Regions from separate parts of the Cellulosimicrobium sp. KWT-B genome, predicted to be linked through region 1. Evidence: predicted binding sites of a transcription regulator. Region 1 holds the regulator's gene; the other holds the start of a gene.
What was found. Region 1 encodes HspR, which represses chaperone genes until heat shock. Its sites were predicted from a motif close to AAGTTGAGTCNNNNNGACTCAACTT; they were not measured.
Positions count from the first base shown of each region.

Region 2: clpB (ATP-dependent chaperone ClpB) is a predicted target of HspR. The motif match lies at 3,797-3,821, and genes of this name have one in related genera.

Region 1 is NZ_NEDO01000002.1:172,574-182,919, forward strand. Features, by position in the region: gene B9L22_RS07020 (NAD(P)-binding oxidoreductase) at 1-441, shown strand, start outside; gene B9L22_RS07025 (sigma-70 family RNA polymerase sigma factor) at 473-5,521, opposite strand; gene B9L22_RS07030 (hypothetical protein) at 5,715-6,512, shown strand; gene B9L22_RS07035 (DUF1540 domain-containing protein) at 6,620-6,928, opposite strand; gene B9L22_RS07040 (heat shock protein transcriptional repressor HspR) at 7,087-7,596, opposite strand; gene B9L22_RS07045 (DnaJ C-terminal domain-containing protein) at 7,634-8,626, opposite strand; gene grpE (nucleotide exchange factor GrpE) at 8,780-9,442, opposite strand; gene dnaK (molecular chaperone DnaK) at 9,439-10,346, opposite strand, start outside.
Region 2 is NZ_NEDO01000001.1:926,013-936,358, forward strand. Features, by position in the region: gene B9L22_RS04040 (diacylglycerol kinase family protein) at 6-989, opposite strand; gene clpB (ATP-dependent chaperone ClpB) at 1,123-3,744, opposite strand; gene B9L22_RS20155 (hypothetical protein) at 4,039-5,409, shown strand; gene B9L22_RS04055 (enoyl-CoA hydratase/isomerase family protein) at 5,483-6,814, opposite strand; gene B9L22_RS04060 (alpha/beta hydrolase) at 6,921-7,898, shown strand; gene B9L22_RS04065 (DNA-3-methyladenine glycosylase 2 family protein) at 7,964-9,568, shown strand; gene B9L22_RS04070 (methylated-DNA--[protein]-cysteine S-methyltransferase) at 9,565-10,140, shown strand; gene B9L22_RS04075 (DoxX family protein) at 10,168-10,346, opposite strand, start outside.

The DNA of each region.
Region 1 (10,346 bases):
CTCCTCGCCGACGCCGCCGAGCGCGCCGGGGTGGGGCGCTACGTCCTCGTCTCGTCGCGGGGCGTCGAGGCGGCCCGCGCCGACGAGCGCCCCGACGGTGTCGACGACGTGTTCTGGGCCTACCTGCGCGCGAAGGCCGCCGCGGAGGACGACCTGCGCGCCCGCACGGACCTGCAGTGGACGATCGTCCGGCCCGGCCGTCTCACCGACGACCCGGGCGTCGGGCTCGTGGCCCTCGCCCCCGTGGGCGACGGCGACAAGCCGCGCGGCAAGCGGCGCAAGCCCGGCGCCGCCGTGGGCGAGCGGTCCGACGTGACGCGCGACGACGTCGCGCTCGTGCTCGCGGCGGTGCTCCACGAGCCCCGCTCGGCCGGACTCGTGCTCGACCTCGTGGGCGGCGACCGCCCCGTCGAGGACGCGCTCGCCGACGTCCTGCCCTGACCGCCCGGCCCGGAGACGGACGTCGGGCGTGTCAGCCCTCGCAGCGGGCCTCGCGCTGCCAGATCACCCCGAGCGGGTCACGGTCGGGCCGGATGAGGACGTTCGCGATCCGCGCGGTGTAGTTCCAGCCGCCGTAGGACACCTCGTCGCCGAAGCCGTACCACTCCCCCGCGTCCCACGCGGCGTAGCACGCGGGCGCCGCGCTGAAGGGGTCGACCACGAGCTGCTCGGACCACGACCCCGCGTGCAGGACGTACTTCGCCCCGGACCCGGAGGCCTCGCCCAGCGCCACCGTGCGGCGCTCGCCGGCCGCGAGGTCCCACTGGCCCTTCGCCTGCCCGGTGACCCGGAAGGTCAGCGGGACGTTGGAGCCCGCGTTGTCGAGGAGCACGGACACCGTGCGGAACGAGTCACCACGCTTCGCGTCGTAGTACGGGTCACCGAGGACGAGGCTCCCGCCGGGCGCCACGACCGCGCAGTCGAGCGCGTCGAACCGGGCCGTCACCGTCTCCGCGAACGGGGTGCCGAGGACCGTGCGCGAGAGCTCGAACGTGACCGCACCGGACCGCACCGCGAGGGCACCCGCGGGCAGGTCGACGCTCGCGCTCGCACCCGGCGCGACCTCGCCGAGGTCGCGCGTGCCGAACGGGGTGCGCACGACGACGCGGGTCGGCTCGTCGGCGTCGTTCCGCAGACCGGTCGTGAGCACCACCCCGCCCCCGCCGGGCGCGCACTGCGTCGTCGCCGTGAGCGTCGCCGCCCAGTCCGGCACGTACGCCGCGCCCCGGTAGGTCGCCGCGAGGGCGGAGTCCTGGAAGCCCTTCCCGAGCACCCAGCGGTACTGGCGGAAGGTCACCTTCCCGGCCTTGACGTCGAGCGCCCCCGTGTCGATCGTGAAGGTCGCCGTCTCCCCCGGCTTGATGCCGCTCACCGGGGCGGAGTCCCCGAGCGCGCCGCCGAGCATCCGGGCGTCGAGCGTCTCCGCCGTGTCGTTCGTCAGGGTGCCGACGAGCCGGATCGAGCCGTCCTGCCAGCGCGCCTCGACCGTCGCCGTGCGCGCCCACGACGGCGCGTAGGTCGTCGCGGCGTACGACGCGTTCAGCGTGCTCCCCGCCAGGCCGGGGGCGTGGGCCCGCTCGACCGCGAACGTGGCCGCCCCCGCCGGGACGTCGCGCAGGCGGGTGTCGACGGCGAGCGTCGCGGTCGCGCCCGGGGCGACCTCCACGGGCGCGGCGGCGCCGTACGGCGTGGTCATCGTGACCCGCAGCGTCGTCGCCCGGTACGGGTTGTGGAACGTCCCGCGCACGACCGCCGCGCCGGCGCCCGCGCCGTCCGGCACGACCCACGTGGCCGTCGCCGATGCGGAGCCGTCCGCGACGGACCAGTCGAAGCAGTCGACGCCCGGGACCTCGTGGCTCGCGAGGGCCGCGCCGTCGGCCAGCACGTCGAGCGTCAGCGACGCCTCCCCGACACCGCCGGGCACGTCGACGACGGCGTCCCGGCCGCCGTCGACCGTGCGCGTCAGGTCGTCGCGACCGGCGACGGCGAACACCACGGGGACGGTCGAGCGCGTGTTGTCGTAGCGCAGCGCGACCGGGGCGGACGACCGCTCGGTCGCCGGGCCGAGCCGGCACGCCCCGACGGTCGGCGCGTCCACCGCGGGCGCGTGCCGCACGGCGTCGTACGCGGCGGTCACGACGTGCGACCTGCCCGAGCCGTCGAGCCGGGAGACCCGGAACGCGACCTCGCCCGCGGCGACCTGCCGGGAGCCGGTGTCGAGGGTCAGCACGGCCTCCGCGCCGGGTGCGACGTCGACCGCGCGCGTCGTGCCGAGCGCTCCGCCGTCCAGGGCCACGCGCAGCGTCGCCGCCGCGTGGTCGTTGCGGAACGTCCCGCTCACCACGACGGAGCCGCCGCCCTCGGTGGGCGCCCACTCCGCGGTCGCCGAGCCCTCGACGTCCCACGCGAAGCAGTCGACCGCGCCGACCGTGCGGGAGACGAGCGCGTCGCCGTCGGCCCGCAGCGCGTACGTCGCAGGCGCGGCTCCCGCCGGAGGAAGCTCGACCTCGGCACGGGCCCGCGCCGGGACCGTCTGCGCGAGGCCCGGGTGCCCGTCGACCGAGAACTCGACCGGGAGGGTGGAGGCGGAGTTGTCGAAGGTCAGCGTCGCGGCGGCGGACGACGTGTCCGTCTCGGGGTCGAACACGCACTGCGCGACCGCCGCGTCCGGGACGACCGGCGCGATCGTCTGGCCGTCGAGGGCGAGCGCGACGTCGCTCGGCGGCCGCGAGACGACCGCCTCGCCGCCCGGCCCGACGAGCAGCCGCTCCTGCGAGAGCACGAGCATGCTCGCGGGCACCGCGGGCGCGTTGACGTCGACGACCAGCGAGGCGTTCTCACCGACGCTCGTGCGCGCGGGGAGGTCGGCCGCGTGCCACGCGGGCGTGTCGGGCGCGGCCAGGCCGACCGTGACGGGCGCGCCCGTCCGGTTCGCGACGTCGGCGGTGTACCGCACCGTGCCGTCCGCGTTCTCCGCGCGGACCTGGACGCCGTCGGCCCCGAGCCACGCGAGCGGCACCGCCGCGCTCAGGGTGCGGCTCGCCGTGACTGCCTGGTCGTCGGCTCCGGCCCGCACCTCGACGGGGACGTCCGCCGGGAGCACGCGGAGCGCGCCGTCGTCGCGCTGCTGGACCTCGGGCACGAACGCACCGTTCGCGCGCAGCTCGACCGCCAGCTCGACCGACCGTCCCGCGGACGCGCCCCGGGCCGGCGCGGGCAGCACGGTGTCGTTCGCGCACTCGAGAGCGGCGCCCCGCGCCGGGGTGGTGCAGGTCCAGCCGTCGTCGACAGGTCGGAGGGACAGCCCCTTCGGCAGCTCGGGCACGGTGAAGCGGACGCCCTGGGCATCACGGTCGCCGGTGTTGGCGGCCGTGAGCGTGAGCGTCGCGGACCCGGGGTTCGCCGCGAGCGCCACGCGCTCGTCGTCGAGCCGGACCTCCGCGCCGACGTACTTCAGCGGCGGCGGCGTGAGGTTGCGCTCGACCGTCCGCAGGCCCTCCGCCTTCACGCGCGCCGGGAACTCGTAGACGCCGCCGCCGCGGGCCGTGACCGTGACGACGAGGTCGCGCGCCTCGCCGGGCGCGAGCACGCCCACCGCGCACGCGAGCGTCCCGCCCGCAGCGGCGGGACCGCACGGGAGCGCAGCCGTGCGCAGCACGGGCGCGACCGACGCGCCGCGCGCGACGACCGACGACGTGACGGCCTCGACGCCGGCCGGCAGGTCGACCTCGACCGTGACGTTCTGCGCCGCCCTCCCGCCCGAGTTCGACACCGTCAGGCGCACGTCCGCGGGCTTGCGCGCCTCCATCTCGATACCGGTCCCGAGCGCGACGTCGAGCGCGGCCGGAGCGGGCTCCGGCGGCGGGTCGACGGGCGTCGGCTCGCCGGTCCCCGGGTCGACGGGGGTCGAGCCGCCGGGAGCCGGGTCGGTGGGCGTCGAGCCGACCGGGCTCGTCCCGCCGGGCGCGGCCCCACCCGCAGGCGGAGCCGTCGTCGCGTCGGGGGTGGCGGGGTCCGTCGGCGCCGGCGGGATGTTGGTGGGCGACGTCGGGTCCGTCGTGGGGTCGGGCGTCGGGGCGGTCGTCCCCGAGCTCGGCGAGGGGGACGGAGACGGGGACGAGCCGGACGGCGTCGGGGACGACTGCGAGGTCGGTGGCGGCGTGGGCTCGGGAGTGAAGGCCCCGAGCGCGCCCGCGACGCCCAGCCCCGCGACCGCGAGGACGCCCACGGTGACCGCCGCCGCGGCGATGGGCGCGGACGCGACCAGCGCGAGCAGGCCTCCGGCCCCGGCCGCGGCCAGGGCACCACCGCCCGCCGCCGCACCGCCGACGGCCGCTGCTCCACCCACCGCGGCAGCCCCGGCACCCGCGCCCGCACCGGCCGCTCCCCCGGCGACGCTGCCCGCGGCGCCGACGGCTCCCGCCGCCGCACCGGCCCCGCCGATCACCCCGGTCCCGGCGGCGCCTGCACCGGCGCCGCCGCCGACGCCCGCACCGGCCCCGGCACCGGTCGCCGCACCGGACCCGCCCGCCGCACCGGACCCGCCGGCAGCACCCGAGCCTCCCGCCGCGCCGGACCCACCGGCGCCCGATCCTCCGGCGCTCGACCCGCCGGCGCTCGACCCGCCAGCGCCGCCCGACCCACCGGCGCCCGAGCTGCTCGCCGTCCCGCTGCCGGACGCGCCCTGGAGCGCGGCCGCGAGCCCGCCGGCGACCGCCGCGCCACCCGTGGTGGGCAGCGCCGTCCCGACGAGACCGAGCGCGCCCACGCCGAGCACGAGCGGGGCGATGACGGCGCGCATGCCGTGGGAGACGTCGCCCAGCTCGAGCACGAGCCCGCGGCAGTCGTCGCAGCCCTCGAGGTGCGACTCGACGCGTGCCGTCTCGCGCTTGGCGAGGCCCCCGCGCACGTACGACCCGAGGAGCGCGTTGACCGTGCGGCACTCCTCGGCGGGCACGGACGTGAGGTGCTGCTGGAGGTACGCCTGGCGCAGCCCCTCACGGGCGCGGTACGCGAGCGCGGAGACGCCGTTCGCGGTGAGGCCCAGCAGCGGGGCGATCTCGGCCGGGGACAGGTTCTCGACCTCGGTGTACCAGAGCACGGCACGCCACCGCTCCGGCAGGTCCTGGTACGCGCGCGTGACCGTCGAGCGCTCGAAGCCCTCGAGCGTCGGGTCCTCCGTCGAGGCCATCGGGCCGAACGCGGACTCGAACGTGCGCTCGTCGTCGGTCGGCTGCGTGCGCCGCGCCCCGCTGACGAGGTCGTACGACAGACGGCGCACGACCGTGAAGAGGTAGGCGCGGAACGTGACGTCCGGGCCGCCGCCGTTCTGCAGCACGGAGAGGGTGCGGGCGAACGCGTCGGACACGACGTCGTCGGCGTCGGCGCTCGAGCGGACGTACTGGCGCGCGACCGTGCGCGCGGCCCCGGCGTGCCGCTCGTAGAGCACCCCGTAGGCGCTCGTGTCCCCTGCACGTACGGCGGTGATGAGCTCGGCGTCGCTGAACGCCTCGCTGTCCACCCGTTGTGCCTGCGTCATCGTCACCCGCCCCGGAGACCGCCCCGAACCGAGGCTACGGTGGCCATAGTAGACGCCCGTCCATCTCACGGGCAGAGGGTTCCCGCCACCGGAACGGGAACGGCGGTGCTTTCTGGCTTTCGTCCCCTTTGACCCGGGACGTGAGGTCCTGGAAACTCCTCGCCGTTCCCGCGTCATGGACCGCCCGCCCGCACGTCTCATCTACATGGACCACCTCCCGGGGTACGCCGTGCCCGCGACCGACGCCGTGCGCGAGCGGTGGCGGCGCGCGAGCGCCGACAGCGTCTGGCTACGGCCGGGCGACTGGTACCACCCTGCCGTCGACGCGCTCGTCGAGGCGTTGTGCGAGGAGCGGGACGCGACGCCCGCCGCCGAGCGGCTCGGCCGCGTCCGCGCGGAGGCCGGGGTCGGGATCGGCGAGGCCATCGACGACGTCGTCTGCCTGTACCGCGCCCACGACCGCGAGCCGGTCGTCGACCTGGTCCGCGGCGTGGCGGTCGGCTGGTCTGAGGGGTACGAGGCCAGCCCCGTGGCACCCGAGGTCCTGGACCCGGAGTCCGGTCTCGCGACGACCCAGTACCTGGTGCACCGGCTCCGCGAGACGTACGGCGCGGCCGAGCGCGCGGGCCTCGACGCGACCCAGACCCACGGGCTGCTCGTCGTCGACGTCGCGCTCGACGACCTGACGGGCTGGCAGCGGTTCGCGCGGTCGGCGGCGATGGGCCGCGCGCTCACCCACACGTTCGGCGAGGGCCACCCCATGGCCTCGATCGGCAACGGGCTCTTCGTCGTGCTCGGCGAGCGGGACGCCGACGACGCCATGGTGCGCACCGTGCTCCGCCACAACATCGAGCGCACCGGGCTCGCGCTGGGCGTCACGGCCATCCTGCGCCGGCCGCCGCGCGTCTGGCTCGAACCGCTCCCCCGCACCCACACGGCGGCCGTCCAGCTCCTCGACACGCTCCAGCGCTGACACGACGACGCCCCGTCCCACGCGGGCGAGCACGTGGTCCGGGGCGTCCGGGGGCGTCTGCGGCCGGCAGGTGACCGACCGCCCGCGAGCAAGGCTGCGACCGCGCGTCAGCGCGGCGTGAAGGTGAGGCAGTCGGCCCGGTCCTCGCCGGACGCGCCCGCCCCGACGCGGATCGACGGCGCGGAGCACTCGAGCGAGGCGTTGTGGACGCACTCCGTGCGCTGGCAGGCCCCGACGTGCGCGAGCACCTTCTCCAGCCCGCCCTTCGTGCCCAGCGGGATGAACGTCGCGCACTCGGCGTCACCCGTGTGACCGGCGATCGTCACGGCGCCCGCGTGGCACCCGTGGTCGTGGTTGTAGCCGCAGCCGTCGATGGAACACTCGACGACCTGGGGCATCTCCGTGAGGCTGCTCATCGCGATCTCCTGTCTCCGAGGACCCGCCGTGGGTCGGTCTCCGCGTTCCACGGTATTCCCGGAATTCCTCGGTGTATAGCAAGGAAGGCCTTGCTAAGAAATGCAGGAATGCGCTGCAATTAGCGCACGGCATTCTTGCGGAATTGCCTCGTCGCAGGTCAGTTGTCGGTGCCGTCGGCCCGGGGCCGCCAGATGACGAGCGCGCGCGCCTCGCCGTGCTCGACGAGCGTCTCGCGCAGGGCCTCCTCGACCCCGCGCCGCACGCTGCGCCCGCGCGGCACGACGACGACGTCGCCGCTCGCCGCGGCGGCGAACACGCGGCCGCCCGGCTCGACGCGCGCCGAGAGCGCCTCGATGCGCCGCTCGAGCCGCTCGACCTGGGACTCGAGGGCAAGGATCCGCTGGATGCCCGCGAGGTTGATGCCCTCGTCGTGGCTGAGGCGCTGCACCTCGAGCAGCTTCGCGACGTCGCGCAGCGAGTACCGCCGTCCCCGGCCCGCGGTGCGGCGCGGCACCACGAGGCCGAGGCGGTCGTACTGGCGCAGGGTCTGCGGGTGCATGCCTGCGAGCGCGGCGGCCTGCGAGATGACGAGGACGGGCGCGTCCTGGTCGACGTCGGGCGTCACGTCCGGACCCGTCCGGGCGTCGTCCGTGCGGTACGCGGTCATCCGGGCCTCCTTCCCGAGCCGGCGCTCCGGGCGCCGGTCACTCCGCGGCCTGGCGGACCAGGTCGGCGCGCACGTCCTGGCCGGCGGTCTCGGCGGCGAACGTCTCGACGGCCTCGCGCGCGGCCTTCGAGAGCTTCTGCGGCACGGCGACCTGGACCGTGACGAGCAGGTCGCCGGTCGACTTCGCGGTCTTCACGCCGCGGCCGCGGACGCGCAGCGTGCGCCCCGACGGCGTGCCGGCCGGCACCTTGACCTTGACGGTCGAGCCGTCGAGCGTCGGGACGGCGATGGTGGCGCCGAGCGCGGCCTCGGGGAACGTCACCGGGACCGTGATCCGCAGGTTGTCGCCGTCGAGCGAGAACACCGGGTGCGGGGTGACGTGCACGGTGACGACGAGGTCGCCGTCGGGTCCGCCCGCCGTGCCGGGGCGGCCCTTGCCGCGCAGCCGGATCTTCTGGCCGTCGCGGACGCCCGGCGGGATGCGCGTCGTGACCGTGCGGCCGTCGACGGTGAACGTCACGGTGGACCCCTCGACCGCCTGCCGGAACGGCAGCGTCGTGGCGGCCGCGAGGTCGGCGCCCGCGCGGGGCCGCGGGCCGCCGAACTGCTGGCCCGCGCCGCCGCCGAACATCGAGCCGAGGATGTCCTCGAACCCGCCCGCGCCCTGGCCGCCGGTCGAGTAGCGGACCCGGGTGCCGCCCGGCCCCCCGCCGCCGCCGAACATGCCGCCGAAGACGTCCTCGAAGCCCGCTCCCCCGGCACCGCCGGGGCCCGCGGAGAAGCGCGCGCCCCCGCCCGCCATCGCCCGGATCGCGTCGTACTGCTCGCGCTCCTTGGGGTCCGACAGCACGGCGTACGCCTCGCCGATCTCCTTGAACTTGGCCTCGGCGCTCGCGTCACCCTGGTTCTGGTCGGGGTGGTACTTGCGGGCGAGCTTGCGGTAGGCCTTCTTGATCGCGGCGTCGTCGGCGTCCTTGGGGACGCCGAGCGCGGCGTAGAAGTCCTTCTCCATCCAGTCCTGTCCGGTCACGGCGCCTCCCTCCTGTCGGTGGTCGTGGTCCTGGTCCTTCGTTCCGTGGCTGCTGCCGGTGGGTCTGCTGCTGGTGATCCTCGCGTGCCCGACGGCGGAGCGCACCTCCGCGCGGGAGGTGCGCCCGCGCCGTCGGGCACGAGGAAGGGGTGGCTACTGCGGGCCGACGACCGAGACGCGCGCGGCGCGCACGACCCGGTCCCCGATCCGGTAGCCCGGCTCGATGACGAGGTTCACCGTGGTGGCGGTGGCCTCGGGGTCGGGCTGGTGCATGAGCGCCTCGTGCACGGTGGGGTCGAACTCGTCCCCGACCGCGCCGTAGCGCTCGATCCCGAACTTCTCGAGCGACGCGTCGAGCTTGTCGGCGATGGCCGCGAACGGCCCCGTCAGCTCGCCGTGCTGCCGCGCGCGGTCGATGTCGTCGAGGACCGGCAGGAGCGCGGTGAGCACGTCCTCGATCCCCTTCGTGCGCGCGGCCTCCTGGTCGCGCAGCGACCGGTTGCGATAGTTCGTGAAGCTGGCCCGCTCGCGCTGGAGCGCGTCGAGGTGCTCCGCGGCCTCGGCCTTCGCCGCGAGGACCGCGGCGTCGACCTCGGCCTCGTCGGACGGCTCGAAGTCGAGGCCCGCGAGCGGGTCCGTCTCCGCGTCGTCGCCCGCGGAGCCGCCGGCCTCGCCCTCGGGGCGGGGCCGACCGCTCTCCGGGTCGACCTTGCGCTTGTCCGTGAACTGGAAGGGCTTGTCGTCGGAGCCCTGGCCGGGCTCGCGCCCGGCCTGCTCCTCGGGGCCCTGCGGGTCGGTCGGTCCGTCGGCCGTCACTTGCGCTCGTCCTCCTCGTCCACGATCTCGGCGTCGACGACGTCCTCGTCCGGGGCGGACGTCGCGCCCGCCGCGGCGGTGGCGTCGTCCTGCGCGGCGCCGGGGTTGCCGGCGGCCTGCTCCTGCTCGGCCGAGGCGTAGAGCGCCTGGCCGATCTTCTGCGAGGACGCGACGAGCTTCTCGTGCGCGGTCTTCACGGCGTCGGCGTCCTCGCCCTCGAGCGCGGACTTGACCGACGCGATGTCGGCCTCGACCTCGGTGACGACGTCGGCGGGGAGCTTCTCCTTGTTCTCGGAGACGAGCTTCTCGGTCGAGTAGACGAACGCCTCGGCCTGGTTGCGGGTCTCCGCGTCCTCGCGACGCTTCTTGTCCTCGGCCGCGTGCTCCTCGGCCTCCTTGACCATGCGGTCGATGTCCTCCTTGGGCAGCGCCGAGCCACCCGTGATGGTCATCTTCTGCTCCTTGCCGGTGCCGCGGTCCTTCGCGCCGACGTGGACGATGCCGTTCGCGTCGATGTCGAAGGTGACCTCGATCTGCGGCACGCCGCGCGGGGCCGGCGCGATGCCGGTGAGCTCGAACGTGCCGAGCGGCTTGTTGTCGCGCGCGAACTCGCGCTCGCCCTGGAACACCTGGATGAGCACCGACGGCTGGTTGTCCTCGGCCGTCGAGAAGATCTCGCTGCGCTTGGTCGGGATGGCCGTGTTGCGCTCGATGAGCTTGGTCATCACGCCGCCCTTGGTCTCGATGCCGAGGGACAGCGGGGTCACGTCGATGAGCAGGACGTCCTTGCGGTCACCGGAGATGACGCCGGCCTGCAGGGCCGCGCCGACGGCGACGACCTCGTCCGGGTTGACGCCCTTGTTCGGCTCCTTGCCGCCCGTGAGCTCCTTGACGACGTCGGTCA
Region 2 (10,346 bases), on a different contig from region 1:
CAGGCTCAGCGGTTGCCGGGAGCACCGCGCGTGAGGTCCTCGGACTCCTCGGGGTGGTAGACGCACACGTGCAGGGCATCCGGTCGCACGCTGACGTCGAGGCGCTCGTCCGGATCGATGACGTCGCCGTCGAGCTGGCGGGGCTGCGGCCGGTCGGACACGACGGACACCTCGCGCCCCCGCACGACCTCGCGGCTCGGCACCCGGCTCTTGCCGCGCACCACGCCCCACAGGAGCTGGACCCAGTGCTGGAGGTTCCGGGGCGCGAAGATCGCGACCTCGAGCTGGCCGTTGTCGGGTTCCGCGTCCGGGAGGAGATTCGTCCCGGCCTGGAGCCGTCCGACGTTCCCGATGACCACGGTGCGCGCCCGGCGCCGCCGCGTCCGCCCGTCGACGGTGACCTCGACGTGCATCTCGTCGTCGGCGAGGTGCTTGAGCGCGGAGAAGACGTACGCGATCGAGCCCGCGCGGGCCTTGAGCGCCGTCGGCGCGTCCTGCATCATCGCGGCGTCGAGGCCCATGCCGGCCATGATCGCGAACGTCTGGCCGTCGGCCACCCCGACGTCGATCGTGCGCCGGCCGCCGCGCAGCACGAGCCGGATGCCCTCCTCGGCGTCCGACGGGACCCCGAGGTTGGCGGCGAGCAGGTTCCCCGTGCCGCCCGGCAGGATCGCCAGCGCGGCGTCGGTGCCCGCGAGCCCCTCGACGACGGCGCGGACCGTGCCGTCGCCGCCGCTCACGAAGACCACCTCGGCGCCGTCCTCGACGGCCTGGCGCGCCTGCCCCGTCCCCGGGTCCTCGGCCGTCGTCTCGAGCCACGCGGGCTCGGGCCACCCGGCGTCCGTGAGGCGCGCGACGATGAGCTCGCGCAGCGCGTCGAGCCCCTCGACGCGGTTCGGGTTGACGATGACCGCGGAGCGGCGCGGGACGTCGTCGGGCCGCCGCTGCGCGGAGGTGGTCGCGGAAGAGGTCGTCTCGTCGGTCGGCACGGACCGAGTATGTCCCGGTCGCCGCGAGGACGCTCGGCCGAGGACCGCCGAGGACCGCCGAGGCGCGAAGACGCCGCGGCCCGTGCCGCGCCCCGCCCGCGGGGGCAGGACGCGGCACGGGCCGGCGGTCGGGTCAGGCCGTGAGGATCTCCGTGCCGAGGGCGAGGCCGTCGCCCTCGGGGTCGCGGTCGACCCGCACGACGTCGCCGTCGGCGACGTCGCCCGAGAGCAGCATCCGCGCGAGGCGGTCGCCGATCTCGCGCTGCACGAGGCGGCGCAGCGGGCGCGCCCCGTACGCCGGGTCGAAGCCCTCGAGCGCGAGCCACTCGCGGGCGGCCGTCGTCACGTCGAGCGTGATGCGCCGGTCCGCGAGGCGCCGGCCGAGCGCGGCGACCTGGATGTCGACGATCCGGCCGAGCTCCTCGATCGTCAGCGGCTCGAACACGATGACGTCGTCGAGCCGGTTGAGGAACTCGGGCTTGAAGGACGCCCGCACCGTGCTCATGACGGCCTCGCGCTTCTCCGCGTCGTCGAGCATCGGGTCCACGAGGAACTGCGAGCCGAGGTTCGACGTCAGCACGAGGATGACGTTGCGGAAGTCGACCGTGCGGCCCTGGCCGTCGGTGAGACGGCCGTCGTCGAGCACCTGCAGCAGGATGTCGAAGACCTCGGGGTGCGCCTTCTCGACCTCGTCGAGCAGCACGACCGAGTACGGCCGACGCCGGACGGCCTCGGTGAGCTGGCCGCCCTCCTCGTAGCCGACGTACCCCGGGGGCGCCCCGACGAGCCGGGCGACCGAGTGCTTCTCGGAGTACTCGGACATGTCGATGCGCACCATGGCGCGCTCGTCGTCGAAGAGGAAGTCGGCGAGCGACTTCGCGAGCTCCGTCTTGCCGACGCCCGTGGGGCCGAGGAAGAGGAACGAGCCCGTGGGGCGGTCCGGGTCGGCGACGCCCGCGCGCGAGCGGCGGACGGCGTCGGACACCGAGCGGACGGCGGCCTGCTGGCCGATGAGGCGCTCCCCGATGACCTCCTCCATGTGCAGGAGCTTCTCGCTCTCGCCCTGGAGCATGCGGCCGGCCGGGATGCCCGTCCACGCGGACACGACCTCCGCGATCTCGTCGGCGCCGACCTTGTCCGCGATCATCGGCGCGGCCTCGGGGCCGGACGCGGCGAACGCGTCGTCGGCCTGCTCGGCCGCCTCGGCCTCGTCGAGCTCGCGCTGCACCTGCGGGATCTCGCCGTACTGCAGGCGGCCCGCGGTCTCGAGGTCGCCCTCCCGGATCGCGCGCTCGACCTGGACGCGCAGCTCGTCGAGCTTCGCGCGCAGGTCGCCGACGCGGTTGTGGCCCGCCTTCTCGGCCTCCCACCGCGCGGTGAGGGCCGCGAGCTCCTCACGACGGTCCGCGAGGTCGGCGCGCAGCTTCTCGAGCCGTTCGAGCGACGCGGGGTCGGTCGACTCCGACAGCACGACCTCCTCCATCTCGAGGCGTGTGACCGCGCGCTGGAGCTCGTCGATCTCGATCGGCGAGGAGTCGAGCTCCATGCGCAGGCGCGACGCCGCCTCGTCGACGAGGTCGATCGCCTTGTCCGGGAGCTGGCGCCCGGTGATGTACCGGTCGGAGAGTGAGGCCGCCGCGACGAGCGCGGAGTCGGCGATGGTCACCTTGTGGTGCGCCTCGTACCGCTCCTTGAGCCCGCGCAGGATCGCGACCGTGTCCTCCACCGAGGGCTCGCCGACGAACACCTGCTGGAACCGGCGCTCGAGCGCCGGGTCCTTCTCGATGTACTCGCGGTACTCGTCGAGCGTGGTCGCGCCGACGAGGCGCAGCTCGCCGCGCGCGAGCATGGGCTTGAGCATGTTGCCCGCGTCCATGGCGCCCTCGCCGCCCGCGCCCGCCCCGACGACCGTGTGCAGCTCGTCGATGAACGTGACGACCTCGCCGTCGGAGGACTTGATCTCCTCCAGGACGGCCTTGAGGCGCTCCTCGAACTCGCCGCGGTACTTCGCGCCCGCGACCATGCTCGCGAGGTCGAGCGACACGAGGCGCTTGCCCTGGAGCGAGGTCGGGACGTCGCCCGCGACGATGCGCTGGGCGAGACCCTCGACGACGGCCGTCTTGCCGACGCCCGGCTCGCCGATGAGCACCGGGTTGTTCTTGGTGCGGCGGCTGAGCACCTGCACGACGCGCCGGATCTCGGAGTCGCGCCCGATGACGGGGTCGAGCTTGCCCTCGGCGGCCCGCGCCGTGAGGTCGGTCCCGTACTGCTCGAGCGCCTTGTACGTGCCCTCGGGGTTGGGGCTCGTCACGCGCGCGCCCCCGCGGACGGCGGGCAGCGCGGAGCGCAGGGCCTCGGCGGTCGCGCCGGCCTGCTGGAGGATCGTCGCGGCCTGCGACGACCCGGCCGCGATGCCGAGGAGCAGGTGCTCGGTCGAGACGTACTCGTCGCCGAGCGCCTGGGCCTCCTTCGCGGCGGCGTCGAGCGCCGCGGACGTGGCGCGTGACGGCGTCGGCTGCGCGACGGCCGAGCCGCTCGCGGTGGGCAGCGCGACGAGCGCCGCGCGCACCTTCTGCCCGACAGCCTGCTTGTCCGCGCCGACGGCGTCCAGGAGCCCGACGGCGACGCCGCCCTCCTGCGTGAGCAGCGCGGCCAGGAGGTGGGTCGGCTCGAGCTGGGGGTTGCCGGCGGCCGACGCGGTCTGGATCGCCTCGCCGATCGCCTGCTGCGACATCGTGGTGAACTTCGTTTCCATAGGTGCTCCGTGTGATGCTCGAAAAGATGGTCTGACCAGTGGAACGACTCCTAAGTTGAGTGTATTCCGCTCAACTTCGATCGGCACCCCCGTGCGACCTCTCCTCGCCCGCCCGCATGCCGGAGCGGATGAAGTCCGGCCGCATTCCGTCTCAAAACGGCATCGACCCTCGCCCCGGGCGACGATCCGCGACATGCTGGGCGGGTGAACACCTCACCCTTGCGCAGACGACTCGGCCTCGGTGCCCTCCTCGCCACCCTCGCACTGTTCCTCACGGGGTGCATGAGGATGGACATGGCCATCACCCTCAACGAGGACGACACGTTCGACGGCAGCGTCGTCATGGCGTTCTCGGACGAGGTCGCCGAGTCCATGGGCTCGGACCCCCAGGAGCTCTGGGACCAGATGGGCTCCGAGATGGAGTCCGAGATGCCGGAGGGTGCGACGCAGGAGCCGTACGCGCAGGACGGCTACACCGGCACCAAGATCACCTACGCCGACCAGCCGATCGCGCAGCTCGACACCGGCGCCGCCGACTCGATCTCCGTCACCCGCGAGGGCGACGACTACGTCGTGAGCGGCTCGATGGACATGACGGGTGAGGAGTTCAACCCGGACACGGGTGACGCGGCGACCGACGAGATGTCGCGGCAGATGATGGAGGGTCTCGACATCAAGATCGCCATCACGTTCCCCGGCGAGGTGGCCGAGTCCAACGGCGAGGTGGACGGCAACACCGTGACGTGGACCCCGGTGGTCGGCGAGGTCAACGAGATGACGGCGCGCGGCTCGGCCGTGCCCGGCGGCTCCGCGGGCTCGGGGACGGACGAGGGCACAGACGAGGGCACGGACGAGGGGACCGACGACGGCGCGACCGCGCCCGACGCCGACAGCTCCGACGGGTCCGGCTCGTCGGCGTGGATCTGGTTCCTGGTCGGCGGCCTCGTGCTGCTCGGCATCATCGGCCTCGTGCTGTGGCTCGTGCTCCGCTCGAAGCCCGGCACGCAGGACGGCCAGGCCACGGGCTTCCCGCAGGGCGGGTACCCCGGCCAACCCGGCCAGCAGGGGGTCTACGGCGCACCGGGTCAGTACCCGGGCCAGCCCGGCCAGCAGGGTCAGTACCCCGGCCAGCAGCCGTACCCGGGCCAGCAGGGCCAGTACCCCGGGCAGGGCCAGCAGGGCCAGTACCCGGGCCAGTACGGCCAGCCCGGCGCGCACCCCGGCCAGCAGGGCCAGTACCCCGGGGCCCCGGGCCAGCCGGGTCAGTACCCCGGCCAGCCCGGCCAGTACCCCGGCCAGCAGGGCCAGTACCCGGGTCAGCCCGGCCAGCCGCAGGGCTACGGGACGCCGTCCGGCCCGGGCCAGCAGGGTGGCCCGTACGGCGGCCAGCCGCCGGCACCGCCGCAGCAGGGCGGCTACCCGGGCGCCGCGCCGTTCGCGCCCCCCGGCGCGCCGCACCCGCAGTCGTCCCCGACGACGCCGCTGCCCGCCCAGCCGCCCGTCCCGCCGGGCGCGACCCAGCCGCTGCCGCCGCACCAGCCGCCGGCACCGACCCAGCCGCTCCCGCCGCAGCCGGGCCCCGCGGGCCAGGACGGCCCGGGCGCGCAGGCCGGTCCCGACGACGAGATCGACGACGCGACGCGCCTGCGCCCGCCGACCGACTGAGCGGTCCGCACCCCGCACGACACGACGGCCCGCCCCGGGAGACCGGGGCGGGCCGTCGTGCGTCCGGGACCGTTCAGGACTCGACGGTGACCTCGACGACGTCGCCGACGGCGTCGAGCCGCACCGCGGGCCAGTAGCCGTCGAGGAAGTGCTCGCCGCACGTGTCGGCGAGGTGCACGACGACGCTCCCGTCCTCGTGCCGCTCCACGAGCTCGACGACGAGGTCGTCGTGCGCCGCGGCGAGCTCGTCGGGCGTCGGCTCCCCCTCGCTGAAGCGGCGCACGACGGCCTCGACCGCGCGGCGCGCGAGCCGCGGGCCGAGGGCGTCGTCCCACAGCGCCTCCGCGGGCACGTAGGCGAGCGCCTCGGCGCCGAGCGCGGGGTCGACCTCCGCGAGCGTCGCGGGGCGCCACGACGGGTCGCGGTCCTTGTCGACCACCTGCGCGCGGATCCCCTCGACGAGGTCGGGCTGCGTGTCGACGAACCAGCAGACGAGCCCGTACTCCTGGGCGAGCGCCGCGCGGAGGTCGGGCAGGTCGCGCGCGCTGCGGACGGCCGCGAGCGCGACGGTCACCGCGGTGGGCGACAGCCGTTCGAGCTCGTCCGCCTCGGCGCCCGCGCGCTCGTCGCCGTCGGCCGCAGCCGCCCGCAGGCGGGCCACGATCTCCGGCACCGTGTCCGCCGCGTACGCGGCGTCGATCGCGGCGCGGCGCGCGACGAGCCCGGACACCGGCGCCGGGAGGGCGTGCCGCCGCACGACGTCGCGCACGGCCTCGACGTCGAGCGGGTCGACGCCCGCGCTCGCGAGCGCGGCGAGGTCCGCGCCGAGCACGGGCAGCCGCTCGCTCGGCACGTAGTGGTCGGCGAACCCGGCGTGGATCGCGTCGGCGGCGTCCATCGTCACCGCGCCGAGCGCGAGCATCTCCCCCAGCCGCCCCGGCGCGCGGGCGAGGAGCCACGACCCGCCGACGTCGGGCGTGAAGCCGATCCGCGTCTCGGGCATGGCGACGCGCGAGCGCTCCGTGACGACGCGGACCGGCGCGTGGGCCGCGAGGCCGACACCGCCGCCCATGGTGATGCCGTCCATGATCGTCACGACGGGCACGGGCAGCTCCGCGAGCGCCGCGTCGACCGCGTACTCGCGCCGGAAGTACCGGCGCGCGTCGGCCTGCCGCCCGGCGACGACCGACGCGTGGAGCTCGCGGATGTCGCCGCCCGCGCAGAGGCCGCGGTCGCCCGCGCCGTCGAGCAGCACGAGCCGCACGGTCGGGTCGACGCGCCACTCGTCCAGCACGTCGGCGATCTCGCCGAGCATCGAGTACCCGAGCGCGTTGAGCGCGCGGGGCCGGTCCAGGGTGAGGTGCCCGACGCCGTCGTCGACGCGGGCGAGGATCTCGCTCGTCATCCGCGTCACGCTACCGCCCGTCGGCGGCCGCGGGCACGCACGACGTGGGACCCTGGCACGGCAGAGGGGTCGGGCCGGCGGTGCCGGCGGCAGCGAGGAGGCGGCGGTGGACGAGGCGACGCGGACGGACGGGACCTGGCGGCCCGACGTGCTGGGCGGGGACTGGGTCGCGCGCGACCTCGACCTCCCGGGCGGCGCGGTGGCGACCCTGGTGCGGCGCGACGCCGCGGCCCCCGCGGGCGACCGGCCCGCGGTGCTGTACGTGCACGGGTTCATCGACTACTTCTTCCAGACGCACGTCGCGGAGGCGGTCGAGGCGCGCGGGTACCGGTTCTACGCCGTCGACCTGCGCGGCTACGGGCGCTCGATCGGCCGCGGCTCGGGCGCGCCGTCGCGGCCCGACGACGACCCCAACTTCGTCACCGACCTCGCCGTCTACGCGCAGGACCTCGACGCGGCCGCGCGCGCGGTGCGCGCCGAGGGGCACGACCGGCTCGTGGTGCTCGGCCACTCGACCGGCGGTCTCCTCGCGAGCCTGTGGGCCGACGCGCGGCCCGGCCGGCTCGCGGCGCTCGTGCTCAACAGCCCGTGGTTCGACCTCAACAAGCCGTGGCTGTTCCGCGGCCCGGTGACGTGGGTGGTCGACGTCGTCGGACGGGTCGCGCCGCGGCTCGTCGTGGGCGCGCTCGACCCGCACTGGGCGGAGGCGCTGCACGCGAGCACGGGCGGCGAGTGGGACTTCGACCTCGCGTGGAAGCCGATCGAGGGGTTCCCGGTGCGCGCCGGGTTCCTGCGCGCGGTGCGCCGGGGCCACGCCCGCGTCGCGCGCGGGCTGCACGTCGACTGCCCGGTGCTCGTGCTCGCGTCCGCGCGCAGCGGCCCGGCGTCGGGCTGGCACGACGCCCTGCTCACGACGGACAGCGTGCTCGACGTCGGGCACATCACGTCGCGCGCCGAGCGGCTGGGCGACGACGTCACGGTCGTCACGGTCGAGGGCGGCGCGCACGACCTCGCGCTCTCCCCCGAGCCCGCCCGGTCCACGTACCTGCGCGAGGTCCTCGACTGGCTCGACGCGCGGGTCTGACGCCTCCCACCGTCGTGTCCGAATCCCGCTAGCCAGGGCGTGGTCCGGCGGGTGAGGATCGAGTCATGACGACGACCCTCGCGACGCCCCCGGCGACCATGGACCCCGTGTTCGCCGAGCGCTACCGCGCCATCGCGTCGCGCGACCGCCGCTTCGACGGGCAGTTCATCACCGCCGTGAGCAGCACCGGCATCTACTGCCGGCCGTCGTGCCCGGCGCGCACCCCGAAGCCCGAGAACGTCACCTTCTACCTCACCTCGGCCGCCGCCCACGAGGCCGGCTACCGCGCGTGCAAGCGCTGCCTCCCGGAGGCGGTGCCGGGCACGCCGAGCTGGGACCTCGGGCACGACCTCTCAGCCCGGGCCATGCGGCTCGTCGCGGACGGCGTCGTGGACCGTGAGGGCGTCGACGGCCTCGCCGCCCGCCTCGGGTACTCGGCCCGGCACGTGCACCGCGTGCTCGTCGCGGAGCTCGGCGCGGGCCCGGTCGCGCTCGCCCGCGCGCTGCGCGCCCAGACGGCGCGGGCGCTGCTCACGGGGACGGACCTGCGGCTCGCCGACGTCGCGTTCGCCGCCGGCTTCGGGAGCGTGCGGCAGTTCAACGACACGATCACGGAGGTCTTCGACACGACGCCGGGCGAGCTGCGCCGTCGGGCCCGGCCCGACCGGGCGCCGTCGACCGGCGACCCGCGCCGCCCGCCCGCCGCCGCTCCCGCCGGGTCCACCGCGGACGACGGCGGCGCCACCGCCGCGCTCGACCTCACCCTTCCCCTGCGCGAGCCGTTCGACGCGCGCGGCGTGTTCGCGTTCCTCGCGGCGCGCGCCGTCGACGGCGTCGAGGTCGTCGACCTCGACGGCCCGCTGCTCTCCTACGCGCGGACGCTCGCGCTGCCGCACGGGCAAGGCGCGTTTCGGGCCACCTACGGGCCGCCGCCCGGGAGCCGACGGCGCGCGCCGCGCTTCCACGTGGAGCTCGAGCTGACGTCCGTGGCCGACCTGCCGGCCGCGATCGCGCGCGTCCGGCGGCTGTTCGACCTCGACGCCGACCCGGCGGCCGTGGACGCGGCCCTCGCGGCGGACCCCGCGCTCGCCGCCTCGGTGCGCGCGGTGCCGGGGATCCGCGTCCCGGGGGCGGTGGACCCCGCCGAGATCCTCGTGCGCGCGCTCGTCGGGCAGCAGATCTCGGTCGCGGCCGCGCGGACGCACCTGTCGCGGCTCGCCGTCGCGCTCGGGACGCCCTTCGCGTCGCGGTTCGGCCCGAGGCGCCTGTTCCCGACCCCCGCGCAGCTCGCCGCCGGGGGCGCGGACCACCTGCGCGGCCCCGCCCGGCGCACGGCCGCGGTGCTCGGCGTCGCGCACGCCCTCGCCGACGGGTCGCTCGCCCTGTCCCCGGCCGACGACCCCGCGGCCCAGCGCGCCGCGCTCGAGGCGATGCCCGGCGTCGGGCCGTGGACCTCCGGGTACGTGGCGATGCGCGTGCTGCACGACCCCGACGTCCTGCTCGACGGCGACCTCGCGCTCCGCGCCGGTGCCGCCGCGCTCGGCCTGCCCGACGACCGCCGCGCGCTCGCCGCCCGCGCCGAGCGCTGGGCGCCGTGGCGCTCGTACGCCGCGATGCACCTCTGGCGCGCCTCCGCGCCCACCCCGACCCCTGCGAAGGAGACCCCGTGACCACCGCACCCGCCCCCACCACCACGACGGCAGGCACGAGCCCGGCCGTCACCACGACGCTCACCACGCCCGACGGCCCGTTCACGGTCGTCGTCGACGCCGGCGGCGCGGTCCTCGCGTCCGGCTGGACGAACGAGCCCGCGGACCTCGTCGCGCTCGTGCACCCCGGCCTGCGCCCCGCGACGGTCTCCCCCGTGCCCGACGACGACCCCGCCGTCGCGACCGCCGTCGCCGCCGTCCGGGCCTACTACGCGGGCGACGTGCACGCGATCGACGCCGTGCCGGTGCGGCAGGCCTCGGGCCCCTACCGCGCGCACGCGTGGGACGTGCTGCGCACGGTCGAGCCCGGCGACCCGGTGACCTACACCCGGTACGCCGAGCTGTCGGGGCGGCCCGCCGCCGTGCGCGCCGCCGCGGGCGCCTGCGCGATGAACGCGGCGGCCCTGTTCGTGCCCTGCCACCGCGTGCTGCGCACGGACGGCAGCCTCGGCGGCTTCCGCTACGGACTGGACGTCAAGCGCAGCCTCCTCGACCGCGAGGCCCGGGCGACCGTCACGGCACCGGCGCGCTGAGCCCGCCGCGGGCGGACCGCCCCGGCATCACGCCGCCGGAGCGCGCGCCGGCTCCGCGGCCGCGAGCGTGAACCGTGCCCCGAGCGTCGCCGCCGCGACCACCCCGGCGGCGGCGACGAGCACGACGTCCTTGAGCACGTACTGACCCATGAGGGTCATGCCGTCGCCGAACAGGTCGCCCGGGAAGAGCGCGACCGGCGAGAGGA